DNA from 3 places in the Paenibacillus sp. B1-35 genome. Region 3 is predicted to be linked to each of the others. Evidence: riboswitches for the same ligand, from Rfam matches in the RefSeq annotation. Region 3 holds a riboswitch; each other region holds the start of a gene.

Region 1 (9,845 bases), on a different contig from region 3:
GCTTGGATCTGGGCCGCTTCTATCCTGAGCTTGCGGGACATATGCTCATTGCCGTTACAGAGAAAAAGTCCAAATCGGACATCGAACAATTTATCGACCTGCTGGAGGTGAGCTGCGTATGAAACCGGATCAAGCGCTAATTTTTGAACTAAGCCATCCTGGCCGCACTGCCTATTCCTTGCCGGAATGTGACGTTCCGGAAATCGAGCTTCAAGAACTCATTCCTGCTTCAATGCTGCGCAGTCAGGAGCCTGAGCTGCCTGAAGTATATGAAGTTGATGTGATCAGACATTACACAGCCTTATCACGCCGCAACTTTGGCGTAGATAATGGTTTCTATCCGCTCGGCTCTTGCACAATGAAATATAACCCAAAAATTAACGAGGATGCGGCAAGACTGACTGGACTCGCAGCCATTCATCCTTATCAGCCTATCAACACGGTACAAGGCGCATTGGAGCTCATGTATACGCTGCAGGAGGATCTTGCTGCGCTGACAGGCATGGATAAGGTTACGCTGCAGCCTGCGGCAGGCGCTCATGGTGAATGGACGGGATTAATGATGATTCGCGCCTACCATGAAAGCCGTGGCGAGCAGCGGACGAAGGTAATCGTACCTGATTCTTCGCATGGGACGAACCCAGCAAGCGCAACCGTGGCCGGCTTAGATACAATTACAATACCATCCAATGAACAAGGATTGGTTGATCTGGATGCGCTCAGAGCCGCTGTCGGCCCTGATACGGCAGCGCTAATGCTAACGAACCCGAGTACACTTGGATTGTTCGAGGAGCATATTGTCGAGATCGCAAGCATCGTGCATGAAGCAGGAGGGTTGCTGTATTACGATGGCGCCAACTCGAATGCGATTATGGGAATTACGCGGCCTGGAGACATGGGCTTCGATGTCGTCCATTTGAATTTGCATAAGACGATGAGCACCCCGCATGGAGGCGGCGGCCCTGGCGCTGGCCCTGTAGGCGTGAAGAGCAAGCTGATTCCATTCCTCCCATCCCCAACGGTGATGAAACTTGAGGATGGCTCATACGACTTCGATCATGGTTCACCATTGTCGATTGGACGGGTTAAGGCCTATAATGGGAACTTCGGTATCCTCTTGCGTGCTTATGTCTATATTCGCACTTATGGCCCAGAAGGTCTGCGCCGTGTATCCGAATGCGCCGTGCTGAATGCCAACTACATGATGCACCGTCTATCTCCTTATTACGATATTCCATATCCAGGCGTGTGCAAGCACGAATTTGTCATGTCCGGCAAAGGATTGAAGCAATATGGCATTCGTACGCTCGATGTTGCCAAGCGCCTTCTCGACTTCGGTTTCCATCCGCCAACCATCTACTTCCCGCTTAATGTAGAGGAATGCATGATGATTGAGCCTACGGAGACAGAAAGCAAGCAGACACTGGATCGCTTCATTGATGTTATGATTCAAATTGCACAGGAAGCGAAGGAGCAGCCTGAGCTGCTGTTGAATGCTCCTCATTATACGGATGTAAAACGATTGGATGAAACACAAGCAGCACGAAAGCCAGTATTGAACTGCGCGTGTAATTAACTAGCAGCGAGACCAATATACAAATGCCCCGAGCGCCTGCCGACAATTCGGTACGGCCACTCGGGGCATTTCTTCATTAGATGAAATCTATCTCATGATCTTTCCGGTTATTTCTTCGCTCGGCTAACATAGAATTTAATCTTGTCACCCTTCTTCGCAGCTCCACCAGCAGGAACATCTTGCTTAAATACTTTACCTGCTTCCTGCTCATCAGTGTTCTCGAGGACGTACTCATATTTCAAGCCGCTTGCGAGAATTTGCTTCTCTGCATCTTCTTTCGACAGCCCTACTAGATTAGGAACAGCAACCTCACCGGACTTCGGTGGTTCGGTTGTCTGATTCGTGTTCGGATCTGGCTGTTGGCCCTCAGGATGCTGCCCATCCACAGGAGGCGTCGTCGGATCCGTCGTTGTTCCTGTCTGACCATCCTGGGTACCGTTATTCGTAGTTCCCGAATCCGTTGAATGATCATCAGGTTTATTCTCTTGTGTTGTATTTGGCGGAGTTACACTCGAATTATTTGAGCTGGAATCCCGATCACGGTCTTGATTCCTCCGATCCGAGTCATCTGACTCTGTCTCGCGTTCCTGATCCGAATTGTCATTGGATGAGCTGTTGTCAGTTGCGGGCGGTTCTGTAACGTTCGTCGAAGTTCCCGAATCATTTTGGCTCGCATCTGAACCTGATCCCGGCTCCGTTGCGGGATTCCCCGTTACGGCCTGGTTGTTGGATTCCGCAACTGAATCAGTCACTGCCACATCATTCGCTTTTGAGAGCGAGTTCGCCCACATGACCGCACCGCCCAATACACAAATAAACACGGCTGCACAGGCGATGATCAGCATCATCTTCTTGCGGCCCACATTTTCCGAGCCGTCTGCCTCATAAGGTGCCGCTTCCTCTTCTTCCGTCTCCTCTTCCGCCATACTGAGCAGTTCCGGATCCACTTTAGGGACAGGCGGTGTATAAATGCCTCCAATTGTCTTCACCGGTATATTCGGAGAGTCCATAATCTCGCGAAGCGTAAGCATGAAGGAGAACGATGAGCTCTCTCCCAAATATACACTCTGTACAAGGGACAACAATGCTTCCTTCTGACCAGGCGACAACTCCTTCAATGCGCCGGCCAAACGCGCCTCGTACATTTCATAATACTGTGGCACATTCAGATGGAGGGTACTTAATTGATACAGCAAATAACATAATCCCAATGTACCGCATCGTTCTGTAGCCGCAGTCGACCAATAATTCATCACTAGCACTTGATGATCTTCCGTAATCCACAAGTTATCGACGGATACCGAGAAGTTCGTAATATTTGATTCCAGCGCATCTTGAACCGCCTTGCCAACTTCATAAACCAACGACAGCGTCTTCGTCGCACTCAATGCGTGATGCTGTATGTACTTTGCAAGCGGCATTCCATTGTAAGATGTGAATACAACAAAGAAATCACTGCCGGATGTGCCGGCATTCAACATATGGAAAAATCGATTATTTGAAAAATGCGAGATTTGCCCAAACGCCTTCTTGCATTGTTCAGCCTTATCCAGCCCTTTATTTTCTACTAAATATATAAATACGTCTCTCTTTAGTGATAAATCTATTGCTTCATATAATATTCCATCAGCCAGATGCAAAATGACTTTGCATAATTGATAACGTTCTCCAATGTAAGCACTCATATGTCTTGCTCCTCCGCGATTCATGCTCGTAGCCCAACGCTGAACGTTGAGCTCTCCTAAGCCATTATGAAGGAATTTTTGATTTTTTGCAAAACTTGCATTAACGAAACTTTGTATGGCTATTTGCCGATTCCTTACACTTATGCCGATATTGCTTAATCTCCCGCATTTTCGCAAATTTTTCAGCATATTTTCGTCCATTATTTTCATATTACATGCGTACAATTTTTATTCCATTTTCATCGCGTTCACAACCAATCTCCATTGCTTTACCAACTGCTCCATCTTATCACCTGCACCTGTAATTTCCCCCATTCGGGCAGCTTGCCCTGCCCATAACGACATATATTGAGGATCACTGTTACGTGCGGCTGCCTGTCTAACACTCCTCGTCAACTCATTCATAATTGGATATGCTGGAATGGAAGCTAAACACGACTCCAATCTATGAATTAGTTCATTGCGTATACCTCTGGCAGGTTTGCCTGAAATGGTTTTCGTAATAACTGTACTGCGTTCGTCAGAAGAACAAATCGCTTCTTGATAGGCAGGATGTACGCCGCTTTCCTTGCACAGTAGGAATGCACTACCTAATTGGGCTGCTTGTGCTCCGAGAGCCATAACAGCAGCAATCCCCCGCCCGTCCATGATCCCACCTGCAGCAATAACAGGTGTTGCTACATGATCGACGATTAGCGGCACTAACGCTAATGTCCCAACTAAGGAAGAATGGGGATCCCCCGCAAATGTCCCACGATGGCCCCCTGCCTCACTGCCCTGTGCCACAATCATATCAACTCCTGCAGCTTCAAGACTAACCGCTTCTTCAACATGGGTTGCCGTCCCTATTAAAACAATGTCAGCCTTTTTCAATTGTCGAATATATAAGTCATCCAAAATTCCAAATGTAAAGCTAAGGACGGGAACCTTCTCTTCAACAATCACTTTTACCTGTTCATGAAAAGTTTCCCGGTAGCTTTTTTCATCAAAGAAATAACTGTCCGCGCTGATTCCTATATTGCCGACTTCTACTTGCCCCTTTCTTCGCACTTCCTTTTCGATATCCTCCAATTGTTTTATCACCGTTTTCGAAATGCACCCATCAATGCCAGGAGGCTCTGGTACAAATAGATTTACGGCAAATGGATTGCCAGTAAGCTGCTTAATTGCTCGAATAGCGGTTCTCATCTGTTCCGGAGACATGTATCCTGCCCCAAGCGTTCCAAGTCCTCCAGCGTTCGATACAGCCGCCACAAGCTCAGGTGTTGTCGTTCCACCTGCCATACCAGCTTGTATAATCGGATATTTGATATGCAATCGATTTATAATCGCATTCGATTTCTTGTTCACATACAACCTTCCTTTCCTTTTTCATGTCACTCTTTAGTTTTATACAAATAGCGAATCTTCCTAAGCCTTCGACGCAATCAAGTCTATTTCCTGTATATTACAAAAAAAACCTACGCTATGTATTCAAGATGATATTTATGACATAAAAAAATCTAGATGTTGTTGGAGATGTGCAATTGCCTGAATCAAGCTTGTCAGAACTATTAGTTATTAAGAGAAGAAGGCAACGTTGCTACCTTTCTTGCATAGTATAAACAACATATATTTTTGCCTTAGGGAAAATTTTTGTTGCCTAACAAACATAGTTGACCTATACTAATGAAGTGGCATGTACGGAAAACTTCGCTTTTGTTTGGGATTAGTTTTGCTCTAGGTAAACTTTTTGGGACATGGTGAAATCAGGAGAGTGATTCGAAAATGCATTCGAACGACGTAACATTATACAATGCTGGCACTGGCCAACATGTGCGGCTGAATCGAATCGAAGTTCAAGGGGTATTACGCAGAAGATTGCTTGATCTCGGATTTGTTCCAGGCAATGTAATCGAAGTGCTGCAGCGCAGCCCGCTCGGCGATCCGATTGCATTCCGGGTCAATAATACAACGATCGCGCTTCGCAAGGAAGAAAGCACGCTTATGTACGGAGAAATAGTCGGGGGGGACAACGAATGACTGAACAATATACGGTTGCCCTAGCCGGCAATCCGAATACAGGAAAAAGTACATTGTTCAATACACTTACAGGGATGCGACAGCATACCGGGAACTGGGCGGGAAAGACTGTATTAACTGCGGAGGGTCACTTCAATCATGAAGGTGCTTCGTATAAAATGGTCGACTTGCCAGGGACGTACTCACTATACTCCAATTCTGCCGACGAAGAAGCGGCTCGAGATTATATTATATTTGAAAAGCCTGACGTTACACTCGTCGTGCTAGACGCAACATCATTGGAACGTAATTTGAATTTAGCTCTTCAAGTAATGGAGATGACCCACCGTGTTGTGGTCTGTATAAACTTGATGGACGAGGCGAAGCGGCTCGGTGTTAAGATCGACATCAATGCCATTGAGAAGAAGCTCGGTGTGCCTACGGTAGCGATCTCCGCAAGACATCGCACTGGGATTGACCAAATGATGAAGAAAATCAAGGGAGTGGCTTCCGGCCGGATCGTCCCTAACCCGCTGCTCGTTCAATATAACAAGGATATTGAAAAGAAAATCGCTGAGCTTGAACCGATCATACGTGAAAAGCTTGGTACTGCATATCCAACACGATGGATTGCACTTCGTCTGCTGGACGGTGATGAAAGCTTGATTCATTCGATGAAGTCCAAATGGAGTTCGCCGGCCGCAGATTCAGTGAAAGGAGTTGTTTCGTATGGCCACACCGCTTGCCACTAATTCAGATTCTTTGGACTCTTTATTGTCCAGAGCCCGCAGCCTTGCGAGCGGAGAAGCGATCCGAGACGGAATTGTAACTGATATTTATCGTACGACTCGTGAAATATGTAGCACAGCTATTGTGTATGAAGACAAGAATAAGTTAAAAAGCACATACCGGTTAGATAAAGTTCTAACCTCGCCAATTTGGGGATTTCCGATTATGCTCGCCATTCTAGGCGTTGTATTCTGGCTAACGATCGCTGGAGCGAACGTTCCGTCGGAAATGATATTCTCCTTCTTCGAAGTAATCGAAGGCTACTTAAACATGGCATTTGAAGCGATGAATGCACCAGCATGGCTGCACGGCATTCTCGTACTTGGCTTATATCGTGGAACATCATGGGTCATTAGCGTAATGCTGCCGCCAATGGCGATCTTCTTCCCTATTTTCGCATTGCTTGAAAACTTCGGGTATTTACCGCGCGTTGCCTTCAATATGGATCGCATGTTCAAGAAATCAGGCGGCCATGGGAAGCAAGCCTTGACAATGTCTATGGGCTTCGGCTGTAACGCTGCAGCTATTTTGTCCACACGAATTATTGAGTCGCCTCGTGAACGGATGCTGGCGATTCTGACGAATAACTTCGTACCGTGTAATGGCAGATGGCCTACACTTATTCTGTTGTCTTCTCTGTTCATGGCAACTGGTGTTGCAAGTGGAATGCAAACCGTAGCAACGGCTGCTATCGTTATGGGCATGGTTATGATTGGGATTGTGGTAACGCTAACTGTATCATGGGTGATGTCAAAAACAGCTCTGCGCGGTGTTCCAACCCACTATACGCTGGAGCTTCCTCCTTATCGCAGACCGCAGATTTGGAAAACCATTTTGTTATCGTCACGTGACAAATCGCTTAATGTACTGATCCGCGCTGTCGTTATTGCGGCTCCTGCAGGCGTACTTACTTGGATTCTTGGCAATGTTATGGTTGGCGGCGACAGTGTCTTGAACCATATGGCCTCATTCTTCGATCCATTCGCTCATGCGATTGGTCTTGATGGTTTCATTATTATGGCATTCCTGCTCGGACTGCCTGCGAACGAAGTTGTCCTGCCAATCCTTCTTATGGGCTATTTGTCCACAGGTGCTATGGTAGATGCAGATGGTATGGAGAACATTAAGGATATTTTTCTACAGCATGGTTGGACATGGTTGACAGCCTTGAATATGATGTTGTTCTCCTTGCTCCACTATCCTTGCGGTACGACATTATTCAATATTTATAAGGAAACGAAAAGTATAAAATGGACGGTCTTGTCTGCCGTCATTCCGCTTGGTATCGCGATTGCAGTTACCTTTGCCACAGCTCAGCTTGCCAGAGCTTTCGGGTGGGTATAACCATTCACATAGAACCTCTGAATGGATTTCTCCGTTCAGGGGTTTTATTATTGCTGCAAGCATGAATTCTGGATTTCCTCAGACGAAGCTCTGCAAACATTCTTCGAACATAAAAGAACCTGCAGATTCCTCTGCAGGTTCTATGACTAATATATAATTCCAAATTCGATAATTAGCCTGTGAATGCTTGCACCCAAACGCCATTGTAGTAAGCAACACCGATGGATGTGAAGCTGGAGCTCATAATGTTCTTGCGATGGCCGTCGCTGTTCATCCACGCATTCATAACTTCTTGCGGCGTACGTTGACCTTTTGCAATATTCTCGCCAGCAGTGTTGTAGTTAATGCCTTGTGCTCTCATCAAATCAAATGGAGAGCCAAGTGTAGGGGATTGATGGCTAAAGTAGTTATTATCGTACATATCTTTTGCTTTGATCATCGCTACTTTATTCAATGCTGCATCGGATTTCAACGGCTGCAAGCCTGCATTGGCGCGTTCTTTGTTCACCAGGTCAATAACTTGGCTCGCAAAGTCGCTGTTCGCATTGTTGTTTTCTTCTGGTTTTGTAGGTTTGTTTTCGCCAGGATTTACTGGTTTTTCTGCCGAAGGTTTATTTCCTTCTGGCTTTGCTACCTCTGGTTTTTCCACCCCAGGCTTGTTGCCTTCCGGCTTTGCTGGCTTATAAACAGGAGGTTTAGTGTTATGAACTTGTTTTTGAAACTCTTCGACCCATTTCGTCAAATATTGCTTCAATTCCTGTTTATTTTGGAAAACCTTGTTCACATGAATGACGTTCGTATTAATGACGTTCGAGCAATTTTGGTTCAACGGATTCGATACTTGCATAGGCTTCATTGGTGCAGCCATTGCTGAATTCGCTGCCATAATTGGTGCCAATGCAATTGCACCTGTAAGTACGACTTTCTTAAATGTGTTATTCATCCTGTACATCTCTCCCTTTGCAGCCTGCGAGGTTAGCTGTCGGGTTCGGGTCAAAGCGGACTCCCCTGTCGTTATACGACTTCACCCCAATGTGTGGTTCCCCCGCGCTCTGTTGAGCTTCGGCTTGTTTTGTATTACGTTTCCGATCCTATCACGGATGCTGAATCAGATCATTTTAAACATAATGCTATTTTAGATATATTTTTCCATATAAAAAAACCGAAGCACAATACAGTTGTGCTCCGGCTTACTACACCAATTATAGCTATGTTAAAATAAATCTATATCATACGATTCTTATTCGATGACTTGGGCTAGCTCTGTGAAGATGACACCCAACGCATACGCTCCTGCATCTGGATAGCCGATACTGCGCTCGCCAACCGTGCCTGCTCTTCCCATTCGTGCAACAATTGTTTCGGTATGCTTAGCACCCTGAACAGCAGCTTCCGCAGCCTTAGCCGCAGCGAGCTTTAGTCCGTCTCCATTAGCCGCACTTTGCACCCATGCATCAGCGAATGGCGCTAGTGCGTCTACCAATGTTTTATCGCCAACTACAGCACCTCTTCCGAAGGAACGTTCCCCCGTGTCTTGAATGCCTTTCACAACCGCCTGCATCATTTGTGCAAATTCAGGAATAGACAGTTCAGTTCGGTCTCCGGCAAATTTGCTTGCAGCGCGGAATGCCGAGCCCCAAATAGGACCAGATGCGCCGCCGCAGTGCTCCATAATGACTAATGAGCATGCATGCAGGAATTCGCCAATATTGTTCGAATGGTGATTCATTATCTCATGCCATTCTCTCTTCAATTGCTTGAAACCCTTCGCTACACTCATTCCGAAGTCACCATCGCCTGCATGTGCATCCAACTCGCAGAACGGAACTTCGTTCTGAATGATGATTTCGCTCATTTTGTCTGTCAGGAAGATAAGGTTGTGAAGTGAGAAAGTGTCCTTTTCCGTTTTCGCATACGCTGGATTCGTTTCACTCTGATAAGATACTTCACGATCCACAACTGTATCCCCTTGCTGTTTCTCGACTGTAATCGGGTGCAATTCACCATGAAGCTGCAGCGCTGGCGTATCACAACTTGCTGCCAGATAATGCTTCAATTGCTCATCCAAGCGCATGAAAGACACAGATGCTCCAGCCATGTCGATGCTTGTCATGTAATTGCCAACCAACACCTTCATCACAGTTACGTTCTGGCGTTGAATCTCACGAACCACTGCATTTGCGAACAAGTACAATTCTTGCAGCGGTGATCCGCCAAATCCGTTAATCAACACGGCAAGCTCCTGCTGGGAACCCTCCGAAATTTTCATATCACGGAACAAATCCGCCACCATTTTGTGAGCCAATTCATCGGCAGACGCGATTTTCTCTCTGCGAATTCCCGGCTCGCCGTGTATCCCAACACCATACTCGATTTCATCGTCATTCAGTTCAAATGTAGGCGTGCCCTTTGCAGGAACCGTACAGGAGGTAAGCGCAAAACCGATGCTT
Region 2 (9,845 bases), on a different contig from region 3:
TGATGATGTCAAAAGGCACGTCGATATGTATTTTGAACCCAGACACGTTCGTTACATCCAATTGGCTGACGAATATGCTGGCATGTCTGAATAGTGATCTTGAGATTGGAATGGTTGGCCCAGTGACGTACGTTCTGGATGAGAAGCAGCAGCTTGCGGATACCGATGAACAGATGGAAAATTTGCATCACTATCATTCAGAATCCACTAGCCCTGTTTTGGATCCTAGTAAATGGAACAGTGCTGATCATTTGGAAAGCGGTTGTTTATTGTTCCGTCGTAGCTTATTTGAAGAGACTGGTTATTTTGACGAGGGCTATGGTCATGTATATTATGAGGTCGAGGATTACAATGTCCGAATCAGGCTTAGTGGTCGGAAGCTAGTCGTCGCTCAGGATACATGCATATATCAGGTTGTCAGTAAAGGGACAACTGCATCTGGGGATCAATCTCAATCCACAAATGATAATTATGCAAGTCTGTTCCAGAAAAAGTGGCGGAACCCTTATAATTGGATGCATCGTGTTCGTGAACGTTATGGCAAACAAAACGGTGAACGCTGCCAGACATTCTATCCGACTCATGTGGCTGTGGCGGGATTGTCAGAGACTGTCTATTGGATTGAACAGGGTACCAAGCATCCGGTTGAAGGGAACCTAACCATCCCGATCGTAAGCGTAAGTCAGGTTGATCTGAGGGGATGGCCGACAGGATCAACGGTAGACGCGGAAAGCGTGACGAAGAAATGGAAGGAATCACATACAGAAGATGGGGGAATCGCGGAGGGCAGTGTGTTTACTACAGAATCCGGAAGGTATTATCAACGACAAGGGGATCTATACAGGGAATTCATGAGTGAGCATGCTTTAACGCGCTGGGAATTGACTGAGAAAGTAGTGGAGCGTACCGAGATCGACAAGGAAGCCCTTGAGGAAGGGCTCCCCATTATGGCAGCTCCAGAAATTCATTTGCATCTGTTATAAATGAGTCCGTTAAGCAGCAGTTGAATGGCGGCAGAAAGGGGGAGAACACGATTGGATAAAATGAAGCGGATACGGAAAATCCGACAAACGGATAGACAATTGTCGGGACTGAAGCAACGTATTCGACACCGAAAATCTAAGCTGACAAAGAAGACGCATTCGAACATTTATAAGGGAGCTGAAGCAACTGCGTATCGAGATGGCTTCGAAGCCGGGTTTGCCAAGGGGTTCGAAGATGGCCATCACCTGATATATTCCAATCAAGTATAGGATCAAAGACAGTCTGACGCTTGCGAAGCAAGAGGAGGGCTGTTTTTTGTGTTTTATGACATAAAGTCTTCGGTGATGGCATCCCCTTTTGAATTGCGAATTTCGCTGTTTTCAACATCTCCCTAATTGTAACGATCTCTTATTTTGGCCGCACCTCAAGCTGAATGACATCCAACGTAGAACCTCCTTGCAAAGGCATGGAAAGCCACATGCGTGCAATATGAACTCCCAGGGCGCGGGGAATAATTGATTCCCACATGATGCCGCGCTGCTGCTGCTCCCACTGGGAAAAGGCGCGCTGCGCCCGTTGGAGTAAGTGCTTATTGATCCTGCTAGGCATGTAGTCGGCATGGAGCTGAGCGGGCTTCATTCGAACAAAAACAAGCTCGTCAGATATATAAATTTGTGTATCTTGCGGCTGGAATAGCTGTTCGCCATGCAGGTCGTTCCAAATTTTCCATTGTTCTGTAAGCTTGTATTTTTGGGACTCGCCAAGCTCTGCGTATGACATTCTGTCCATCCTCCTGTATTTGTATTGAAGCGCTACACATATGCATTGAATCTGTCTGTACCGACGGCAATGGGAAAGCCATTCGATCGTATTGCGTATCCTACCTTTTGGCACAAAGATTGTAAATAGATGCCAATCCATGATTTTGAAATGAATTGTCAAGCAAAGCGTTTACATACGGGTATTTATTTAAATTTCTTTGTTTTTCTCATGAAATCATCGCCGTACAAGCAAAGTGGAGAAATTGCGAGGTAATAAGGCTGTAATGAGAGATAAGATGGGATTAGTTCATCACAATTGCTTGGAAATGGAGAAATTATGGTTTTCATTTCATTTACAGCAGGAGGGGGAAAGGCGTAAGATTCAGTTCAGCAACAACAACGATATCCGTTGCGTCTCAATCGCTGAATTGCGCAGAAAGCGGAAGCGGGGGAACCAATAAAGCGAATGCAGAGCTGAGTAATCGTCAGCAGCCAACGTTCGCATGGGGTGAATCCGGTACAGGAATCGATTCCTGGCTGGTAGGGCGACTCTTCGCGCCCGAATCCGTCAGCTAACCTCGTAAGCGTACGGGAGAGGCGCGCCTGATCAGATGGCGACGTACCTCTTTCTTGCAAGCAGGGCTTCGGACAGATGAACAGGAGGAAATGGATATGTACGATGCGGACCGGGTCATTGCAGTGTTCGCAGGCTGTGAGATGGGAATTGACTTTATACGCCAATTGAAAGGAGCAGGATATTCGATAGCGGGTATCGCCCATAATGGACGGTTGGCGAAGCGATTGGAAGGTATTGGAGTTACTCCGGTATGTCGAATCAATACGACGGAGCCGAAGGCGTGGGCTGTGCCTCATGTTCCAATTGGCCGAATCTATGTATTTGAACAAAGCTTTGCACTATCCTGCCGGCTGCTTCAAATATGCCGACAATGGACGACGGAGCCGATCACAATCGTAACGAAGCGTCATCATCCGCAGTCGATTTACCGATTGCTTGGTGCGAATTACGTCATTTATACGCAATCGGATCAAGTATCATTTTTACTATCTGATATCATCTAATTTATCCATATAGGCAATGCTCACCGCTGAATCCCATTCATGGGAACGGGGGAACCAACGTTCGTGCGCCAACTGTACATTTACAGTTCGCGCAAGGGGTGAATCCGGCACAGGAATCCGTTCCTGGCTGGTAGGGCGACTCTTCGCGCCCGAATCCGTCAGCTAACCTCGTAAGCGTCCAAGGAGGCAGCCTTTATTTCGTCGTGGAACAATTACGCGTACGTTTATTTGACAATGCGTGAGTGAAGCCACACGGAAAGGGTCCCTCTTTCCGTGTGGCTTTTTGTGTTGCCTGCGCGTTCTTATTGAGCCAATAAGGCTTGATAAGAACGGGATCGCGGCAGCATTGCCTGTAAGATGAGAACCTTATTCAGGAGGAGGAAGGGACAATGTTTGATGCAGTCATGATGATTCTTATCGCGCTGCTTGGACTGAGCGTATTGGGAATTCTCCATTGGTGCAAGGCGGAAGTGGAAGAACGAGGTGATCGCTCATGATGATCGTCTTATTCACCTTGATTACGGCTTTGTTCATTTACTTGTTATATGCCTTAGTCAAGCCGGAACGATTTTAGTTTAGGCAGAATCATTGTTGATATTTGTACATTAGAGAAGGGTGGAACGGAACGATGAGTGCAATCGAATGGATCGCCATTGGAATTACCTTATTGCTTGCCTTGGCGATAGCGCGTCCGATCGGAATATATATGGCAGGGGTGTTTGATAATAGCGGAGCTCCAAGACCGCTGGACTCTGTATTTGGGCCGATAGATCGATTTTTATTTACATGTTTCGGCATTAAGGACAAATCGCAAAGCTGGAAGGCATACGCCTTTACGGCAGTTGCCACCAACGTGCTGATGATTGTGGTGACATATGCAATATTCCGCCTTCAAGGGGTATTGCCGCTTAATCCGAATGGGATTCCGGGCATGGAACCGGGAGTGGCATTCAATACGGCGATCAGCTTCATGGCGAATACGAACTTGCAGCACTACAGCGGTGAAAGTGGGCTGTCCCTGCTGTCGCAAATGATGGGCATTATTTTCTTAATGTTCACGTCTCCTGCTACAGCTCTTGCGGCAGTGATGGCGATTATTCGCGGTTTGACTGGCAAACCGCTCGGCAATTTCTTGGCAGACCTTGTACGTTCGATTACGCGTATTTTCCTGCCAATTGCGATCGTTGCCAGTGTGCTGTTCATCTGGAATGGGGTACCGCAATCCTTAAGTCCAATGGAAAGTGCAGTAACTGTTGAAGGAGCAGAGCAGCACATTCCGCTTGGCCCTGTAGGAGCTATGATGTCGATTAAGGAGCTTGGCAACAATGGTGGCGGCCACTTTGGAGCGAACTCTGCTCATCCATTTGAGAATCCGAATGGTGTGACGAATTTAATTCATATTTTACTCATGCTAATGCTGTGTACAGGACTTCCATTTACCTACAGCCGTATGGTCGGCAACAAGAAGGAAGGACGAGTTCTATTCGTCTCGATGGCGATCCTGTTCCTAATTATGCTTAGTTCCTCTCTTACGGCGGAATATATGGGGAATCCGGTATTGAACGCTGCGGGATTAAGCGGACCTGGCAGCATGGAAGGGAAAGAAGTACGCATTGGCGTTGCTCAATCCTCGCTATATTCGGTCGTTACGACTGCATCAGAGACGGGCGGCGTCAATAATATGCATGATACGCTGACACCGCTTGGCGGCTTGATCCCGATGGCGAATATGATGCTGAACACCGTATTTGGCGGTGTTGGTGCAGGCTTTATGAATGTGCTGCTGTACGTTATGATTGCCGTATTCCTATCCGGTCTCATGGTCGGACGAACACCTGAGTTTCTGGGACGCAAGCTGGAAAGCCGGGAAATGAAGCTGCTGGCAGTTACTTTGCTGGTGCATCCGATCCTGATTCTTGTACCGACTGCGATTGCAGTTGCTACACAGGCGGATACGCTGTCCAATCCAGGGTTCCATGGATTGTCTCAGGCGTTGTATGAGTTTACGTCCTCGGCTGCGAACAATGGTTCCGGCTTTGAAGGGTTGGGCGACGCAACACCATTTTGGAACATTTCCACAGGGATCGTCATGTTCTTAGGGCGCTATGTATCGCTCATTACTCTGCTGGCAGTAGCCGGTTCGATGGCGAAGAAGCAGCCGATTCCGAATACAAGCGGTACGTTCCAAACGAATACGGCGCTGTTCGGTATCGTATTTGTCGGCACAGTGCTTATTGTAGGTGCTCTGACGTTCTTCCCGGCAGTCGTGCTTGGACCGGTCGCAGAACATCTGACGTTGTGGAAATAAGGGGGAACGGAAAATGAGAACGGAAAAACAGATGAAAACACCCGCACCATATGAACCGGCGCGCAGACATACTACAGATACGAAGGAACGGAGCATGTTCGAAGGCAGCTTAATGCGGGCAGCCTCGATTGATGCGCTGCGAAAGTTTGATCCGAGTCAGATGGTTAAAAATCCAATGATGTTCATTTGCGAGGTAGGCTTCGTCATTACGCTGCTGCTTACATTCGCACCAGATGCATTTGGCTCGCCAATGCCGCGTTGGTTCAACGGCACAGTCAGCTTCATTTTGTTCATTACAGTGTGGTTCGCCAACTTTGCTGAGGCTCTTGCAGAGGGTCGGGGCAAGGCACAGGCAGATTCCTTGAAGCAAGCGAAGCGGGATTTATGGGCTAATAAAATTACGGAAGCAGGTACGGTTCGCGTATCCTCATCCGAGCTGCGCAAGGGAGATGTCGTAATTGTTCGCGAAGGGGAAACAATTCCTGGAGATGGTGAGGTAATCTCTGGATTGGCCTCTGTTGATGAATCGGCGATTACGGGAGAATCTGCTCCTGTATTGAAAGAAGCAGGCGGGGATTTCTGCTCTGTAACGGCCGGAACGAAAGTGATCAGTGATGAGATTCGTGTTCGAATTACAAGCGACCCTGGAGAATCGTTCCTGGATCGGATGATTTCGCTTGTAGAGGGCGCACAGCGCAAGAAGACACCAAATGAGCTTGCACTTCATACCGTGCTTGTCAGCTTGACGCTTATCTTTTTGGTCGTTGTCGTTACGCTGCCTATATTCAGTAACTATTTGCAGGTTGAATTGAATGCCGGGGTACTGATTGCCCTGCTGGTCTGCTTGATTCCAACCACGATTGGCGGCTTGCTGTCCGCTATCGGGATCGCTGGTATGGATCGCGTAACCCGCTTTAATGTCATTGCAACATCAGGCAAGGCGGTTGAAGCGTGCGGGGATATTCATACGATTATTTTGGATAAGACAGGAACCATTACGTTCGGTAATCGTTTGGCTCATGAGCTCATTCCGGTTCAAGGCGTGAGTGTGAATACCTTGTCTGAATGGGCGGCAGTTGCCTCCCATCATGATGAAACGCCTGAAGGGCGCTCCGTCGTGGATTGGGTATCCAAGGCAGGAATTACGTATAATGCTGAGCTTGCTGTCCAAGGAGAATTCATCCCTTTCAAAGCGGAAACGCGCATGAGCGGTGTGGATTTGAAGGATGGACGCTGTGTGCGCAAGGGAGCTGTCGATGCGGTGAAACGCTGGGTTATCGCCCAAGGAGGTACTGTGCCTCAGGATTTGGATGCCAATTCGAATGCGATCGCTTCTGCCGGCGGCACGCCGCTGGCGGTAGCCGTAGGACGTGACATATATGGCTTAATTTATTTGAAGGATACGGTGAAGCCCGGGATGCGGGAGCGGTTCGAGCAGCTTCGCCGCATGGGCATCCGTACCGTGATGTGTACAGGGGATAACCCGTTGACGGCGGCGACGATTGCGCGGGAAGCTGGTGTCGATGACTTCATCGCGGAGAGCAAGCCGGAAGATAAGCTGGCGCTTATTCGCAAGGAGCAAGCGGAGGGCAAGCTTGTAGCAATGACTGGGGACGGTACGAATGACGCTCCTGCGCTGGCGCAAGCCGATGTCGGCATTGCGATGAACAGCGGTACGGCCGCAGCGAAGGAAGCTGCGAACATGGTTGATCTCGACTCTGATCCGACGAAGGTTATTGAAGTGGTGTCTATCGGCAAGCAGTTGCTAATGACGCGCGGTGCTCTGACGACATTCAGTATTGCAAATGATGTAGCGAAATATTTTGCGATTATACCCGCAATGTTTATGATTGCCATCCCGCAAATGTCTGCCCTGAATATAATGGACTTGCATTCGCCAGTATCGGCCATTTTATCGGCACTTATCTTTAATGCCATTATTATTCCGTTATTAATTCCGTTGGCGGTCAAAGGCGTCGCCTATAAGCCGATGTCATCGGCTAAACTGCTGCAGCGTAACTTGTTCGTGTATGGCTTGGGCGGGCTGATAGCTCCTTTCGTCGGCATTAAGCTGATCGATCTGATTGTGGGAATGCTGGTGTAGCATCGGCTTGGGTGTTTGGCGGCAATGACATAGATAGAGAATATTGTTGAATATATGATTTCGGGTTCGATCAAGGAAGAAGAGAGGATGAACGAACATGGGAGAGCGTATGAATATTGGTGGAGCGATGGTACGGACGACAATCGGTCTACTGCTGCTGTGCGGACTAGCTTATCCATTTGCGATGACGGGGCTTGCGCAGGCGGTCATGCCGAAGCAGGCGAATGGAAGCATGGTATACAATGAGAAGGGGCAATTGCTAGGCTCGAAGCTGATTGGACAGAATTTTACAGAACCGCAATATTTTCATGGACGAATTTCGAGCATTGGCAATGATGCTGCCGGCTCTGGTTCGCCGAACTACGCTCCATCAAATCTAGCTCTTCAGGAGAGAGTAGTGAAGTCGGTTGAGGAATGGGGCAAGGTGAACCCAGATGTAGCTGCAAAGCCGATCCCGCAGGATTTGCTGACGAACTCCGCGTCTGGTCTTGATCCGCATATCACACCGGAAGCGGCGCGCGTACAGCTGACTCGTGTAGCGAAAGCAAGCGGTATTTCCAAGGAACGGTTGGAACAATTGATTGAGAAATATACGGAAGGCAGGGACTTGGGCGTATTTGGACAGATGCGCGTCAATGTATTTATGCTTAACCTGGAAGTGCAGCACGAAATGAAAGGCTAGGTGTCGGCTGTGAATGAAGGGGATGAATATCGTCGGCAGTCGCCAGAAATGATATTGCGCATGCTGGAGCAAATGAAGCGGGGGAGACTCCGTATTTTGATGGCCGTTGCTAGTGGAGCGGGCAAGACTACGCAGCTTCTGCTTGAAGGATGGAATTGCACCAAGCAAGGGCTTGATGTCGTATATGGGACAGCGCTGCCAACACAGGAGATATGGTCTGAGGTAGGATTGGATGCAGGCGGAGAAGAGCCTCCCCTTAAAGCAATAGCGATGATCGCATGGCAGAAGGATGGTCTGCATCGATACGATATCGATGTGGAGGCGATTACGGCACGGATGCCCGATGTTGTATTAATTGATGGGCTGGCTCATCGTAATCGAATGGCTGCCTTGCGTCCTACAAGGCTAGAGGATGTGCGGGAATTGCTCAGACGCGGCATCAGTGTCATTGCGACGATGAATGCCTATGAAGATGAAAGTGTTCAAGCGGCGGCCAAGAAAATGACAGGGGTCGTCAGCGAATGGACCGTACCAAGTGAGGTGTTGAAGGAGGCAGACGAAGTCCGCCTCCTTGACGTGTCTGCGGAGTCTTTAATGGAGCGCAGAACGTATGGGCAGCTTAGAGGCAAGGGTCATTCGCGGAAGCACCGGGCAGAAGAACGCAGCCGAATCAGCATCTTGCGTGAGCTTGCACTGCGAACGATGGCTGATCATGTGAACGGTTCTCTGGAGCAGCATCGAAATGAGCTGGGGCTTATGGGGCCATCGGGGGCATCCGAACGAATTCTTGTTCTCGCGCAATTCGGCTGGAATGGCTCGATATATGTTCGAAGAGGGCAGCAGATTGCTAAGCGGTTGAACGGGGAGCTTTATATTGTGACCTTTGTTCAGCCGGATATGGAATTAACGACGGAGCAGGCTGCTTTTCGCCGTTCTCTGAAGAAGATGGCCATGAAGACTGAAGCGGTATGGGAGGAGATTCCTTCGCGCTCTCGCCGCGATATGGCCGCTGCATTAGCTGAGTATGCGAAGATTCATGGCATCACGCGCTTTGTACTCGGCCACTCTCGTCAGACACGATGGCAGGAGTGGTGGAATGGCTCGCTAATTGGGGCGCTGCTAAGACGCATTGAAACGACAGACTTGTTCCTGATCGCCGATCATTCACTCGTGAAAGGAGAGCGGATACTGCCTGCTCGCCTAGCTGCATCGGCTGAGGCGGAGCCGCTATTTAAGCGGGTCACGGAGCAGCGGATTCAAGAGAAGGCTGCTGGCTTGAAGCGGGGAAGGCTCAAGGTGATTATTGGTGCAGCACCCGGCGTAGGCAAAACGTATCATATGCTGCAAGAAGGCAATCGGTTGCTTGAGCAAGGGGTTGATGTCGTTATTGGTCTGCTGGAAACGCACGGCAGAGCTGAAACGGCGTCTCAAGTAGGAGCACTGACAATCGTTCCGCGCAAGCGTATTGCGTATAACGGCAAGATGCTGGAGGAGATGGATACAGAAGAACTGCTTCGCATTCATGCCGAAGTCGTGCTCGTTGATGAGTTGGCCCACACGAATGTACCAGGAAGTATGCGCGCCAAGCGTTATGAGGATGTATTATGCTTGCTCGAAGCGGGCATATCCGTGGTCACGACAGTCAATGTCCAGCATCTAGAAAGCTTGAATGACGCGGTAGAGCATTTGACCGGGGTACGTGTGCGCGAGACTGTGCCTGATATCGTGCTTCGGCAAGCGCGGGAAATTCAATTAATAGATGTAACTCCCCAGACGATACAGGAAAGAATGCGTGCTGGGTTGATCTATAAGGCGGATAAAGTAGAGCAAGCCTTATCGAACTTCTTCCGCGTTCCCAATCTGATCGGCTTGCGGGAGCTTGCGCTGCGAGAGGTGGCTGACGATGTCGATGAGCGATTGGAATCG
Region 3 (9,845 bases):
GAGGAATACGAACATGGCAGACAACTTTGTGCAGCTGCAGGAATAGAACTGAGCTTTCAGGAACGTGGAGAGGGTATCGCCCAACCTGCTACAGTCTCAACTATGGTATCCCGATTGCCGCTGTCGGCTCTGCAGGAAACGATTCTAGCCATGTGCTTTCGGGAAACGTTAACGAATGTTGTGAGGCACAGCCAAGCCAAGTGCTGTACTGTATTGCTTGAAGTTGAGGAGTCCTTAGTACGATTGAATATTGCAGATAACGGTGTAGGTATTAATGAGCATCAGCTTAAGCAATCAAGTGGGACGGGCATGGCAGGTCTCAGGCAGCGTCTGCAGCTTGTAGATGGAACACTTGTGGTAGATTCCGCCCCTCACAAAGGGACGGCATTATCGTTAGTTATACCTCGCGTTATTCGTGATGGGAAGGAGAGAGAAGGGCAATGATCCGAGTAATACTTGGAGAAGATCAGCAGATGCTGCGCAGTGCATTAGCCACCTTATTGTCCCTTGAAGGTGATATCGAAGTGGTTGGTCAAGCGGAGAATGGAAAAGTTGCGCTGGAATTAATAGAGGAGCTGCATCCCGATATTGCTGTATTGGATATTGAAATGCCGCTCATGACGGGGCTGGATGTTGCGGATGCGGTCAAGAAAAAAGGATGGGCATGCCGAATCATTATGCTGACAACATTTGCTCGCTCGGGCTATCTCCAGCGTGCAATGGCATCCAGTGTAGGGGGGTATTTACTTAAGGACAGCCCAAGTGATGAATTGTCGGATGCCATTCGCAAAGTATACGCGGGCAAGCGGGTGATGAGTCCCGAATTGACACTAGCGGCTTGGGAGGATCCTTGCCCTTTGTCTCCAAGGGAGAAGGAAGTGCTGAAACTTGCAGAAGAAGGGCAGTCCATGCAGGATATTAGTGCAAAGTTGTTCTTGTCCTACGGAACGGTACGCAATTATATGTCAGATGCGCTCAGTAAAGTCGGAGCGGGCACGCGAATTGAGGCCATTCGAATTGCGCGGGAAAAAGGCTGGCTGGACTAAATAAACAACTGGATGTACAAGATACAGGGCGGCGTGGACGTGAGACGTTTCCTGCAAGTCTTGTCTTATTCAGGTGTGACCCACCATAAACGAATATTTAGCTCATTTTCAGTTTCATTTCAGGATTAACGAACATACTATAGCCATCCCTTACATAAGGAGGTGGAACCAATGAAACGCAATTCAACCGTAGCAGCATGGACATGTCTGATGCTTCTGTTGATGGCATCGCCTGCAGCAGCGCAAAGCAGCAATGGGGAAAATGCTGTGTCAGATAAGGCCAAAGGCCAGACTGCCATAAGTGTAGCCGCAACGAAGGTAGGACAGTCCAATGCGAAGCAGCAGGATTCGGAGACAGACAAGCAGTTAGAGCAGATACAAGCTCAGATGAAAGAGCTCCGTACAGAAATGAAACAGCTTCATGAGAAAAAGGTTCAATTGCTCGCCAAGAAGCATGGCATTTCGACAGAAGGGAAAAGCAGCAAGCAAATTCGTCAGGAACTGCGTGAGAAATTGGGCATAAAAGGACGACTGTTCCACGAGAAACATCACGATAACGGGAAGCCTGTCGAGGATCGTCAAACGCAGCTTCAGCATGAGGAAGAAAAGCATAAGGCAGCAGCAGACGCAGATGGGCTCACACCAGAAGAGATAAAGGCGAAATTCCAAGAATTAAACGGGTCAGCCAAATAAGTGTGCAGCGCCGATACAAGTATGCTGATAACCAGATTTTAAATATTGGGACATGCGCGGCAGCGTATGTCCCTGTGTTATATAGGCTAGGAAATTGTGCAGAAACCAAAAGGTAATGATTTCGTAAATATATATAGAAGCATGAATCATTGGCATGCAGAGCTGCATAGGATAAAGGAGCCGAAATGTTACGGATGCGAGGGGATTAAATGAAACAACCCGACGAAAAGGCGCGCAGCGCTTCTCATCGGGTTATGCAGTCGTTCAATAATATTAAGAGTGCAGGAAACTAGTAAGCTATTTATCGTCTGTAGCAATAGACGAAAAGTCATTCTCGCTCAATACTCGACGAGCACCTACATAGCGCTTCTCGTAGTAGTCCATGCTTAGGCTGTCGATGCGCGTACCCTTGCTAGTCGAAGCGTGTGCGAATTTGTTATCGCCTACGTAAATACCGACATGAGATACACCGTTGCCGCCGCTTGTGTCAAAGAAAACTAGGTCTCCTGGACGAAGCTCGTCTTTGCTTACTTTGTCGCCAGAGTCGAATTGCGACGAAGATGTGCGAGGGAGATCAATTTCGAACTTTTTGAACACGTACTTGGTAAATCCAGAGCAATCAAAGCCACTCGTTGATGTTCCACCATACTTGTACGAAATGCCTAGCAAACCGTCAATCGTGTTGTCCATTTTGGATGCTGCGAATGTGCTTCCCGCTCCGAGCGATGTAAACAAAACGCTCAGCCCGAGTACCGCTGTAACTAGCTTCTTCTTCAAAGGGAAAGCTCCTTCCGTGCCTGCGAGGTTAGCTGGAGGGTTCGGTTGAAGGACCCCTATGATCCCTGTGTTTCAAGATCAATTCACCCGTAAAAACTGGTTCCCCCGCTTTCCGGACTATCCGGAAATTCGGCAATCTGGTTTTGGGATATGTATTGCTGCGTGCGATAGTAACAATTTTGCAAGAGTTAGTGCCGCTTTCATGACAAAGTTGTAATAAATCTAGATTTATTGTAACAGACGATTTTTCCTTTGACAAATATTTTTTGTCCTTGACACGAAAAAAACTTGTCAAATCAGCGTTATTTTTCGCTGATAGACAAGTTTTTTATTTTTCTTATGCTGCTGTGCATCATTTCATCGTAACGCCTTGTAACTTTTGTAATGTTATCACTTCATGATGTCCTTATTTTCATTCCTATCTATTCATTACTTCTTGATCTATTGCTTCATTTATTTTGTTTATTTCATTTGCTGTTCAGCTTCCTGCCATACCGCATGACGAGCAGATAATCCCCACATTTTCAGCATAGTCATAATTGCAGGCAGCGCCTGTTGAATAATGAGTGCGGTAATGCCTGTGAACATTGCGGCAGCGGATGTAGACATAATGCCTATTCCAATTGTAGTTCCGATAAATATTAGAGATAGCCCGAGGATGGGCAGCAGGCGCCGCGTACCAGCCGTCACAGAGCGAATTAATGGTGTATCTGATGCGGCACCAAAGTTCAGGAACAGGAAAAGTTGGTGAACGAGCCAGCCGCCAATAAGCCAAGCGATTGCAAAGGGGGCTATGGCCATAAGCAAGGAAGTAAGAGAATTCGATGTTGACAGTGCATTCGCAGTATAGGGAACGAACCATATGGCAGGGACCGTGATGAGGAGAACTTCTAACAAATATAGGACAAGCATGGGCTTCCATACAAGCTTGATACCTTGAAAGAAGGCCAGCCCCTGCTGCTTGGGACGTGACATAGCATGGAATACGCCCGCATGAATAAAGGGCGTAAGCAGCAAATGGATGGCGATGAAGCCGATAAGGGCCCAAAAGTATGGCATATAGTCATTTGTCTTCATTAGATGGAATTGGCTTTCTGTTAGAAAGAGCTGCTTGCTCATTTCAGTAGGTGCAGGATCTGGGTAGCGGCGCAGGATAGGCGTCACGATTCCATCGACGAAACGGTAGAGGAAGAACCCCCATAACAGTTGGTACAAAAATAGAATAATCCAAATGTAAATATGATCTTTGCACCAATTCCAGCCTGATCGAACATAGGTTTTCACGCGATCACCACCCCAGAATGTTCGTAATTGCTTCGATTACCTTGATAACGGACAAGTTAACCCGCGTACGAATAGGTTCGTCGACATGAGCACGCATGTAATTGTTGATATGCTTGTTTTCGACGACAATAGTGTACAGTGGATCGACCATTACCCAGCTAAGCGGTGTTTTATGGGTTATCGTATACTGAATTCGATCTCCTTCTCCATTCCATGACTTGCGTGTTGTAGTTCCATCGGTAAATCCAAACACGATTGGAATAGAAGGATAATTGGCTCCCAGCTTGCGAATGTGAACAGTCGCTTCATATTTGATAGAGCCATTTGCTTCAATCGTACGAGATTCAATATTTTCTACAGCGAAGTCTGCCATTTGACCGTTGTACACATATTGTTGGAAGAAATCAATCCACTTGCGATTCGTTACCTGTTCAACGACGCGCTGGAAATCGGCTGTTGTTGGATGCTTGAAACGATATTTCTGCGTATAGGTTTTCATGATGCGGTTCATCATCTTTTCTCCAACCTGCTTCTCAATAGCGAGAAGAACCAGCTTGGCACGCATGTACACATTTTCCGCGTAATGATCTTGGTTGTTGTATCGCCAAGCTTCCAGCTTGAGTGGAGCCGGATCTGTAATATAGCTCGCTTGTACCGCATTATTAGGATGTACGCCGAATTCCTGTTCCATCAGCTTATCTTCCGCATAGGAAGTAAAACCTTCATCAAGCCAAGCTTCTTCAAATTCATTAGACGCAAGAATTCCATAGAAATATTGATGCCCAATTTCATGAATGACGGTTCGCTCCAAGTCATAGCCTGGACTTTCATCTTCTGCCCCAAACGCTGTTATCAAGGTTGGATACTCCATACCGCCGGCTCCATTACCTGCCTTAGGTGGAACGACAATGGACAAGGTGGAATAAGGATATTTGCCGTACCATTCGCTGAACTTCGATAATGCGGTCTTGGCAGCGTAGAAATATCGTTCCTTCAAATCCTTATGCTTCGGATCCAAATACAGCTTGATTCGAACTCCTGGAACTTGGCTGGAGGAGAATGGTTCTTCAAAATAAACAAATTTCGGAGAGGCTGACCACGCAAAGTCATGGACGTCATCTGCATAGAATTGATACGATTTTTTCCCGTCCGCAATAACGGGCGTCTTTGTTGGAAATCCAGTTGCAGCAACGATGTAATTGTCAGGCACTTGAATACGCACACTGTAAATGCCGTAATTCGAGTAGAATTCTGAATTGCCATGATATTGGTGAAGATTCCATCCATCGGAGGATCGCCCGCGAACACCTGCTTTTTCAAATGCAGCAATCTTCGGGAACCATTGGCCGGCCATCACAAAATCATCGGCATGACCCATACGTGCAAATACTTTTGGAAGCTTGACTTCGAACTCCATGCGAAGCGTAACTTTTTCCTGACTGCGTACGGGCTTCGTAAGTCGCAGCTTCATGAGTGTTTCGTCCTTCGAATTGCCGTCATCCGGTTGTACGAATTGTGTGCGGTTCATTAAGGACATGCCGTCAACCGTGGATAACGATTTTAACGTCATACCGCCATATCCGTCGGCTGGCAACCTGTCTTCACGCAATCTTCCTCCAGACTCCTTCATGAAGGTCGTGTCCGGCGAACGGAATGCGTTCGGATAAAAGTGGAAGTATAATTCATTTACAGTTGCTTTCCCGGGATTGGTCCAAGTGACTGTTTGCTTGCCGATCAGCGTGTGAGTGGACTCGTCCAGCTTAACTTCAATATGATATTCGGCAATACGTTCACTTAGCACCTCCACACTGGGAGTCTCCACAGCTTGCTGCGTGATTGGTTCCTGAACCGCCTGTTTATTCACCTCGGGTCCAAGTGATGGGACGGATCCAGACGGCCAGAACCAAACGAGGAGGAAGCTGCAGGCGGCTAAGAGCAAGGCAGTGAATAAGAGCCGGCGATATACATTGCTTCGGGTCATACGTTTTTAACCTCCCGTTGACAAGCATCTACAGCATGTATATGTTGGCTTTTTGCAGATTATTAGCTAAAATGAAAATGATTTTGAGTTCGTGGGCAAGGAAGGAGTGTACAGTGGAATGGAATCTTCAGATAAGAAAGTTAAGAAGCCGCTGGCTTTGAATGTCATGAGCAGTGGTAAGCATAAAGGATTTGGTTCGGGCAGTATCGATCTGAACAATGTCTCGCCTGTCATCATCGATGAAGGGAAGGCGTACATTGATTTGGGAGCGATGCACGCGAAGAGTAAGGTGGAGCGTGGCATTAAGTTCTCTACTAATAAGGAAGATGTTCCGAACGGACGGCAATGCTGGATCGTATGGGTTGCTGTTGACCGTTCACCAGAAGGTGCGTTCTATGGCGGCTTGGCGGCTTGTGAAATGCTGATTGATGCGGAGGCTAAGCGCGGCTGGAAGATGCTCGCTGATCATGTTAATCGCATGGATTACGCGATGAAGCGCCGTGTGCTCGTCGATGAGCTGAATGCAGAGGATAAGGCTGCGCTGCGTGAGTTGCTTATGACACACAATGCAGAATGGTGGGAACGTACGCCAGAAGAAGTGAAGGAACAGTTATCTTAGTAATAATGGCTTATAAAAGAAGGCCGCTATGCCGATCTCAGGATCAGTACAGCGGCCTTCTTTTATATAACTGTATATAGTGAGTTATCTATCGATAAAGATAGGGCTACATGCTCTATTTAGCTTTACTTAATCATCTAAGGTGATACCTATTGCTCCAACTAAGGAAAGGTATTAATACGCTTAGACACGGTATATCGGCATCTTGTCCACCCGCGCGGCTCCTGTCTCGATAGCAACCTGTGCAATCGCAGAAGCAACGCTAGGTACAACTCGCTTATCGAGCGGATTCGGAATGATGTAGGTTGGGCTGAGCTCGGCATCCGTTACGATTGCTGCAATGCCGCGGGCTGCCGCCAGCTTCATGTCATCTGTAATGTCGGTAGCGCGAACGTCGAGCGCACCACGGAAGATGCCAGGGAATGCAAGCAGGTTGTTCACTTGGTTCGGGAAGTCGGAACGACCCGTACATACTACCGCTGCTCCAGCCGCGAGCGCTTCGTCCGGGAAGATTTCCGGAGTTGGATTCGCCATGGCAAAAATAATCGGCTTCTCGTTCATGGAACGAACATGTTCCTGTGTAAGCACCTTGGGTGCGGATACACCGATAAATACGTCTGCCCCGCGTACGGCTTCGGTCAGTGTACCGCGAATATGTTCGCGATTCGTTACCATCGCCATGTCTGCTTGCGCAGGATTCATCCATTCCTCTCCCTCACAAACTACGCCCTTTAAATCCACAAGGGACACATGCTGAACACCTGCCTTCAGCAGCAGCTTCGCGATAGCAATACCAGCAGAACCAGCACCGTTAATCACGGCGCGAATGTTCGACATTTGTTTGTGTACGACTTTCAGCGCATTCATCAAAGCAGCAAGCAGTACGATGGCAGTGCCGTGCTGATCATCGTGGAAGATCGGGATATTCGTCTCTTCCTTCAGGCGCCGCTCAATTTCGAAGCAGCGTGGTGCAGAAATATCCTCCAGGTTAATACCGGAGAAAGTCGGCTCCATGTTTTTGACGATATTGACAATTTCGTCTACATTTTGCGTGGAGAGACAAATCGGGAACGCATCGACATTGCCGAACTGCTTGAACAGCATGCATTTGCCTTCCATGACCGGCATAGCCGCATATGGGCCGATATCGCCTAGTCCAAGAACGGCGGAACCGTCTGTAACGACGGCGATCATGTTGCCGCGTAACGTATATTCATTGGCCGCATTCTTATCATTTGCAATAAGTCGGCATGATTCAGCTACGCCTGGTGTATATACAAGGCTCAAATCCTCTGGGGAATTGACCTCAATTTTGCTTGTTACTTCAATTTTGCCGTGCAGCTTCTTATGAAGTTGTAACGATTCCTCTTTGATGTCCAGTGCTACTGGCATACTACAATCAGCTCCCTGTTATTCTCTCCGAGGAGGCTTACCCTTCCGCCAATGGAATTGCAGATAAGCCTCATGCTACATTGTGCTACGTTAACAGAGAAAAGGGAAATACGTTCCGCATATAAGCTAATAAATTTTATTTATGATCAATTTGGTAAATAACTTTTTTGTGATTTTATAATCGTTCTCTGGATCTATTATGCATCTCTACACGCCCTGAAGTGGCATCTCACGCATACATTCAATCATACTGAGGCAGTCCTTCGACAGATGGTGGTCTTCTTTCCAGCACAGTTGAATATAAAAGGGCATCGGCTCTTCCAATGGGACGGTTACTAGGCCAGGCATATTCTGCACCGCCATCGAGACGATCAAGGAAATGCCGGCACCGGAGGCTACCATCGACTTCACGGTTTGGATTTCATCCGACTCAAATACAATTTGCGGCTTGAATCCATAATGGGTGCAGGCCTTCATGAGCTGTTCATGGTGTACATAAGCATTTGTCAGCACGATAAAGTGCTCTTCCTTAAGCTCTGCAATGGATATCGATTTACGCTTCGCTAAAGGGTGATCATCCGGTACACATACAGTCAAGTGATCCTCATAGAGCAGCACGGAATGAAGACCAGCAATTGGCTCTTTATTCTGTTGCCCGATGATGCCGAGATCCAGCTTGCCCTCTCGAAGCAGTTCTGTTGTTACACGGGAGCCGTATTCCGTTACTTTGAATTGCACGTGCGGATACCGCTTTCTTATGTAAGCGAACATGGACGGGAATAAATAGGCCCCAATAATCGGCGGCAGACCGAAATGAATACTGGAGCTGTTATAATTGCGAACTTCCATGATAGCCTCATCAATTTCAGACAAAATGTTATCTACCCGGGCTAGAAATAAAGCTCCTTCCGCTGTGACGCGCACGGCCTTCTCCTTCTTGTTGCGTTCGAGCAATTGTACGCCCAAGAACTCTTCCAGCCGATTAACGGCCGCTGTTACGCAAGGCTGGGACACATAGAGCTGTTCAGCCGCTTTGGTAAAGCTGTGCTGCTCACTAACCGCCTTGAAATATTCCAGTTCCCGCAAATTCATGATGCTTGGTTCCCTCCGATATGATAATCCAATGCGAGTCCTATTCTACAAGAAACGAGAAGGTTCTTCGATGGATAAAGATTACAATTAAATGAATTTATGAATAATTGCTGTATACAGAGATGACTATAATGACATACGAAGGAACGATGAAAGGGGATTCAGAGTTCCCTTTACGGAGCTCATGAATTGAGGTATAATATACCAATATAGTGTTCTTTGAAGAAGAACAGGAACAGGAGGTGAGGTAGGAGATGAACTTTAGTACGTCGAGTATTCGTATTGGCCAATTGCCAGTGGCTATATTTGGCATTATCCATGATGCAGCCCTCAACGGGATACGTATGTCCATTTTTACCTATACGAATACGATAATACGGCGTGAAGACTCTCCTGCCTTAACCTGATCGGATTAGGTTTATGCAAAGGCTGTAGGGAATTTCCCTGCAGCCTTTTTTATGTTCTGGATCGGGAGGCAAGTGTCGTGCACACGCCCCGAGGAGGATAATGAACGTGATACTAAGCCTTTGGCATGTGAAAAAATATTATGGAGCCAATTTGGTGCTCTCGGATGTTTCATTTGAAGTAAAAGAAGGAGAAAAGGTTGGCCTGATTGGCCGCAATGGCTCTGGGAAAACAACAATTTTACAAATGTTGAACGGCGCTTCCATGCCGGATCAAGGGGATATTTTTATACGCAAAGGCGCGGCTGTAGGGCTGCTTGATCAGGTTCCTTCTGCGCCGGAGTCTGCTGCGGTATATGATGTACTGGCAGAAGGATATGCAGAAGTGCGCAGCTGGGAGCAGGAGATGAAGCGAATGGAAGCGGAAATGTCAGATCCTTCAACAGCCGAAGACGAGGGGCAGATGTCTCAATTGCTGCAGCAGTATGGCCAACTGATGGAGCGATTCGAGCAGGCAGGCGGCTATGAAATGGAGGCTTCCATTCGGCGGGTCAGTG

Evidence for each region. A riboswitch is a leader RNA that binds a small molecule or an ion and turns the genes downstream of it on or off. The one in region 3 is predicted to bind cyclic di-AMP.
Region 1: another riboswitch for cyclic di-AMP. It lies ahead of ACQ5BJ_RS00685 (CAP domain-containing protein); the one in region 3 lies ahead of ACQ5BJ_RS24930 (C40 family peptidase).
Region 2: another riboswitch for cyclic di-AMP. It lies ahead of ACQ5BJ_RS21580 (hypothetical protein); the one in region 3 lies ahead of ACQ5BJ_RS24930 (C40 family peptidase).

Annotation. Positions count from the first base shown of each region.
Region 1 is NZ_JBCHVJ010000001.1:128,955-138,799, reverse strand. Features, by position in the region: gene gcvPA (aminomethyl-transferring glycine dehydrogenase subunit GcvPA) at 1-122, shown strand, start outside; gene gcvPB (aminomethyl-transferring glycine dehydrogenase subunit GcvPB) at 119-1,576, shown strand; gene ACQ5BJ_RS00710 (PASTA domain-containing protein) at 1,684-3,261, opposite strand; gene ACQ5BJ_RS00705 (NAD(P)H-dependent flavin oxidoreductase) at 3,490-4,611, opposite strand; gene ACQ5BJ_RS00700 (FeoA family protein) at 5,029-5,283, shown strand; gene ACQ5BJ_RS00695 (FeoB small GTPase domain-containing protein) at 5,280-6,014, shown strand; gene ACQ5BJ_RS00690 (nucleoside recognition domain-containing protein) at 5,992-7,395, shown strand; gene ACQ5BJ_RS00685 (CAP domain-containing protein) at 7,568-8,338, opposite strand; cyclic di-AMP (ydaO/yuaA leader) riboswitch at 8,345-8,473, opposite strand; gene dhaK (dihydroxyacetone kinase subunit DhaK) at 8,636-9,845, opposite strand, start outside.
Region 2 is NZ_JBCHVJ010000007.1:88,016-97,860, reverse strand. Features, by position in the region: gene ACQ5BJ_RS21595 (glycosyltransferase family 2 protein) at 1-983, shown strand, start outside; gene ACQ5BJ_RS21590 (hypothetical protein) at 1,035-1,253, shown strand; gene ACQ5BJ_RS21585 (hypothetical protein) at 1,393-1,764, opposite strand; cyclic di-AMP (ydaO/yuaA leader) riboswitch at 2,157-2,347, shown strand; gene ACQ5BJ_RS21580 (hypothetical protein) at 2,418-2,825, shown strand; cyclic di-AMP (ydaO/yuaA leader) riboswitch at 2,840-3,017, shown strand; gene kdpF (K(+)-transporting ATPase subunit F) at 3,319-3,399, shown strand; gene kdpA (potassium-transporting ATPase subunit KdpA) at 3,454-5,133, shown strand; gene kdpB (potassium-transporting ATPase subunit KdpB) at 5,228-7,237, shown strand; gene kdpC (potassium-transporting ATPase subunit KdpC) at 7,335-7,919, shown strand; gene ACQ5BJ_RS21555 (histidine kinase) at 7,929-9,845, shown strand, end outside.
Region 3 is NZ_JBCHVJ010000010.1:40,310-50,154, forward strand. Features, by position in the region: gene ACQ5BJ_RS24915 (sensor histidine kinase) at 1-444, shown strand, start outside; gene ACQ5BJ_RS24920 (response regulator transcription factor) at 441-1,046, shown strand; gene ACQ5BJ_RS24925 (serine protease) at 1,218-1,739, shown strand; gene ACQ5BJ_RS24930 (C40 family peptidase) at 2,037-2,516, opposite strand; cyclic di-AMP (ydaO/yuaA leader) riboswitch at 2,520-2,661, opposite strand; gene ACQ5BJ_RS24935 (carbamoyl transferase) at 2,979-3,800, opposite strand; gene ACQ5BJ_RS24940 (M1 family metallopeptidase) at 3,805-5,781, opposite strand; gene ACQ5BJ_RS24945 (YwhD family protein) at 5,900-6,400, shown strand; gene ACQ5BJ_RS24950 (NAD(P)-dependent malic enzyme) at 6,584-7,792, opposite strand; gene ACQ5BJ_RS24955 (LysR family transcriptional regulator) at 8,000-8,884, opposite strand; gene ACQ5BJ_RS24960 (RAxF-45 family protein) at 9,139-9,291, shown strand; gene abc-f (ribosomal protection-like ABC-F family protein) at 9,398-9,845, shown strand, end outside.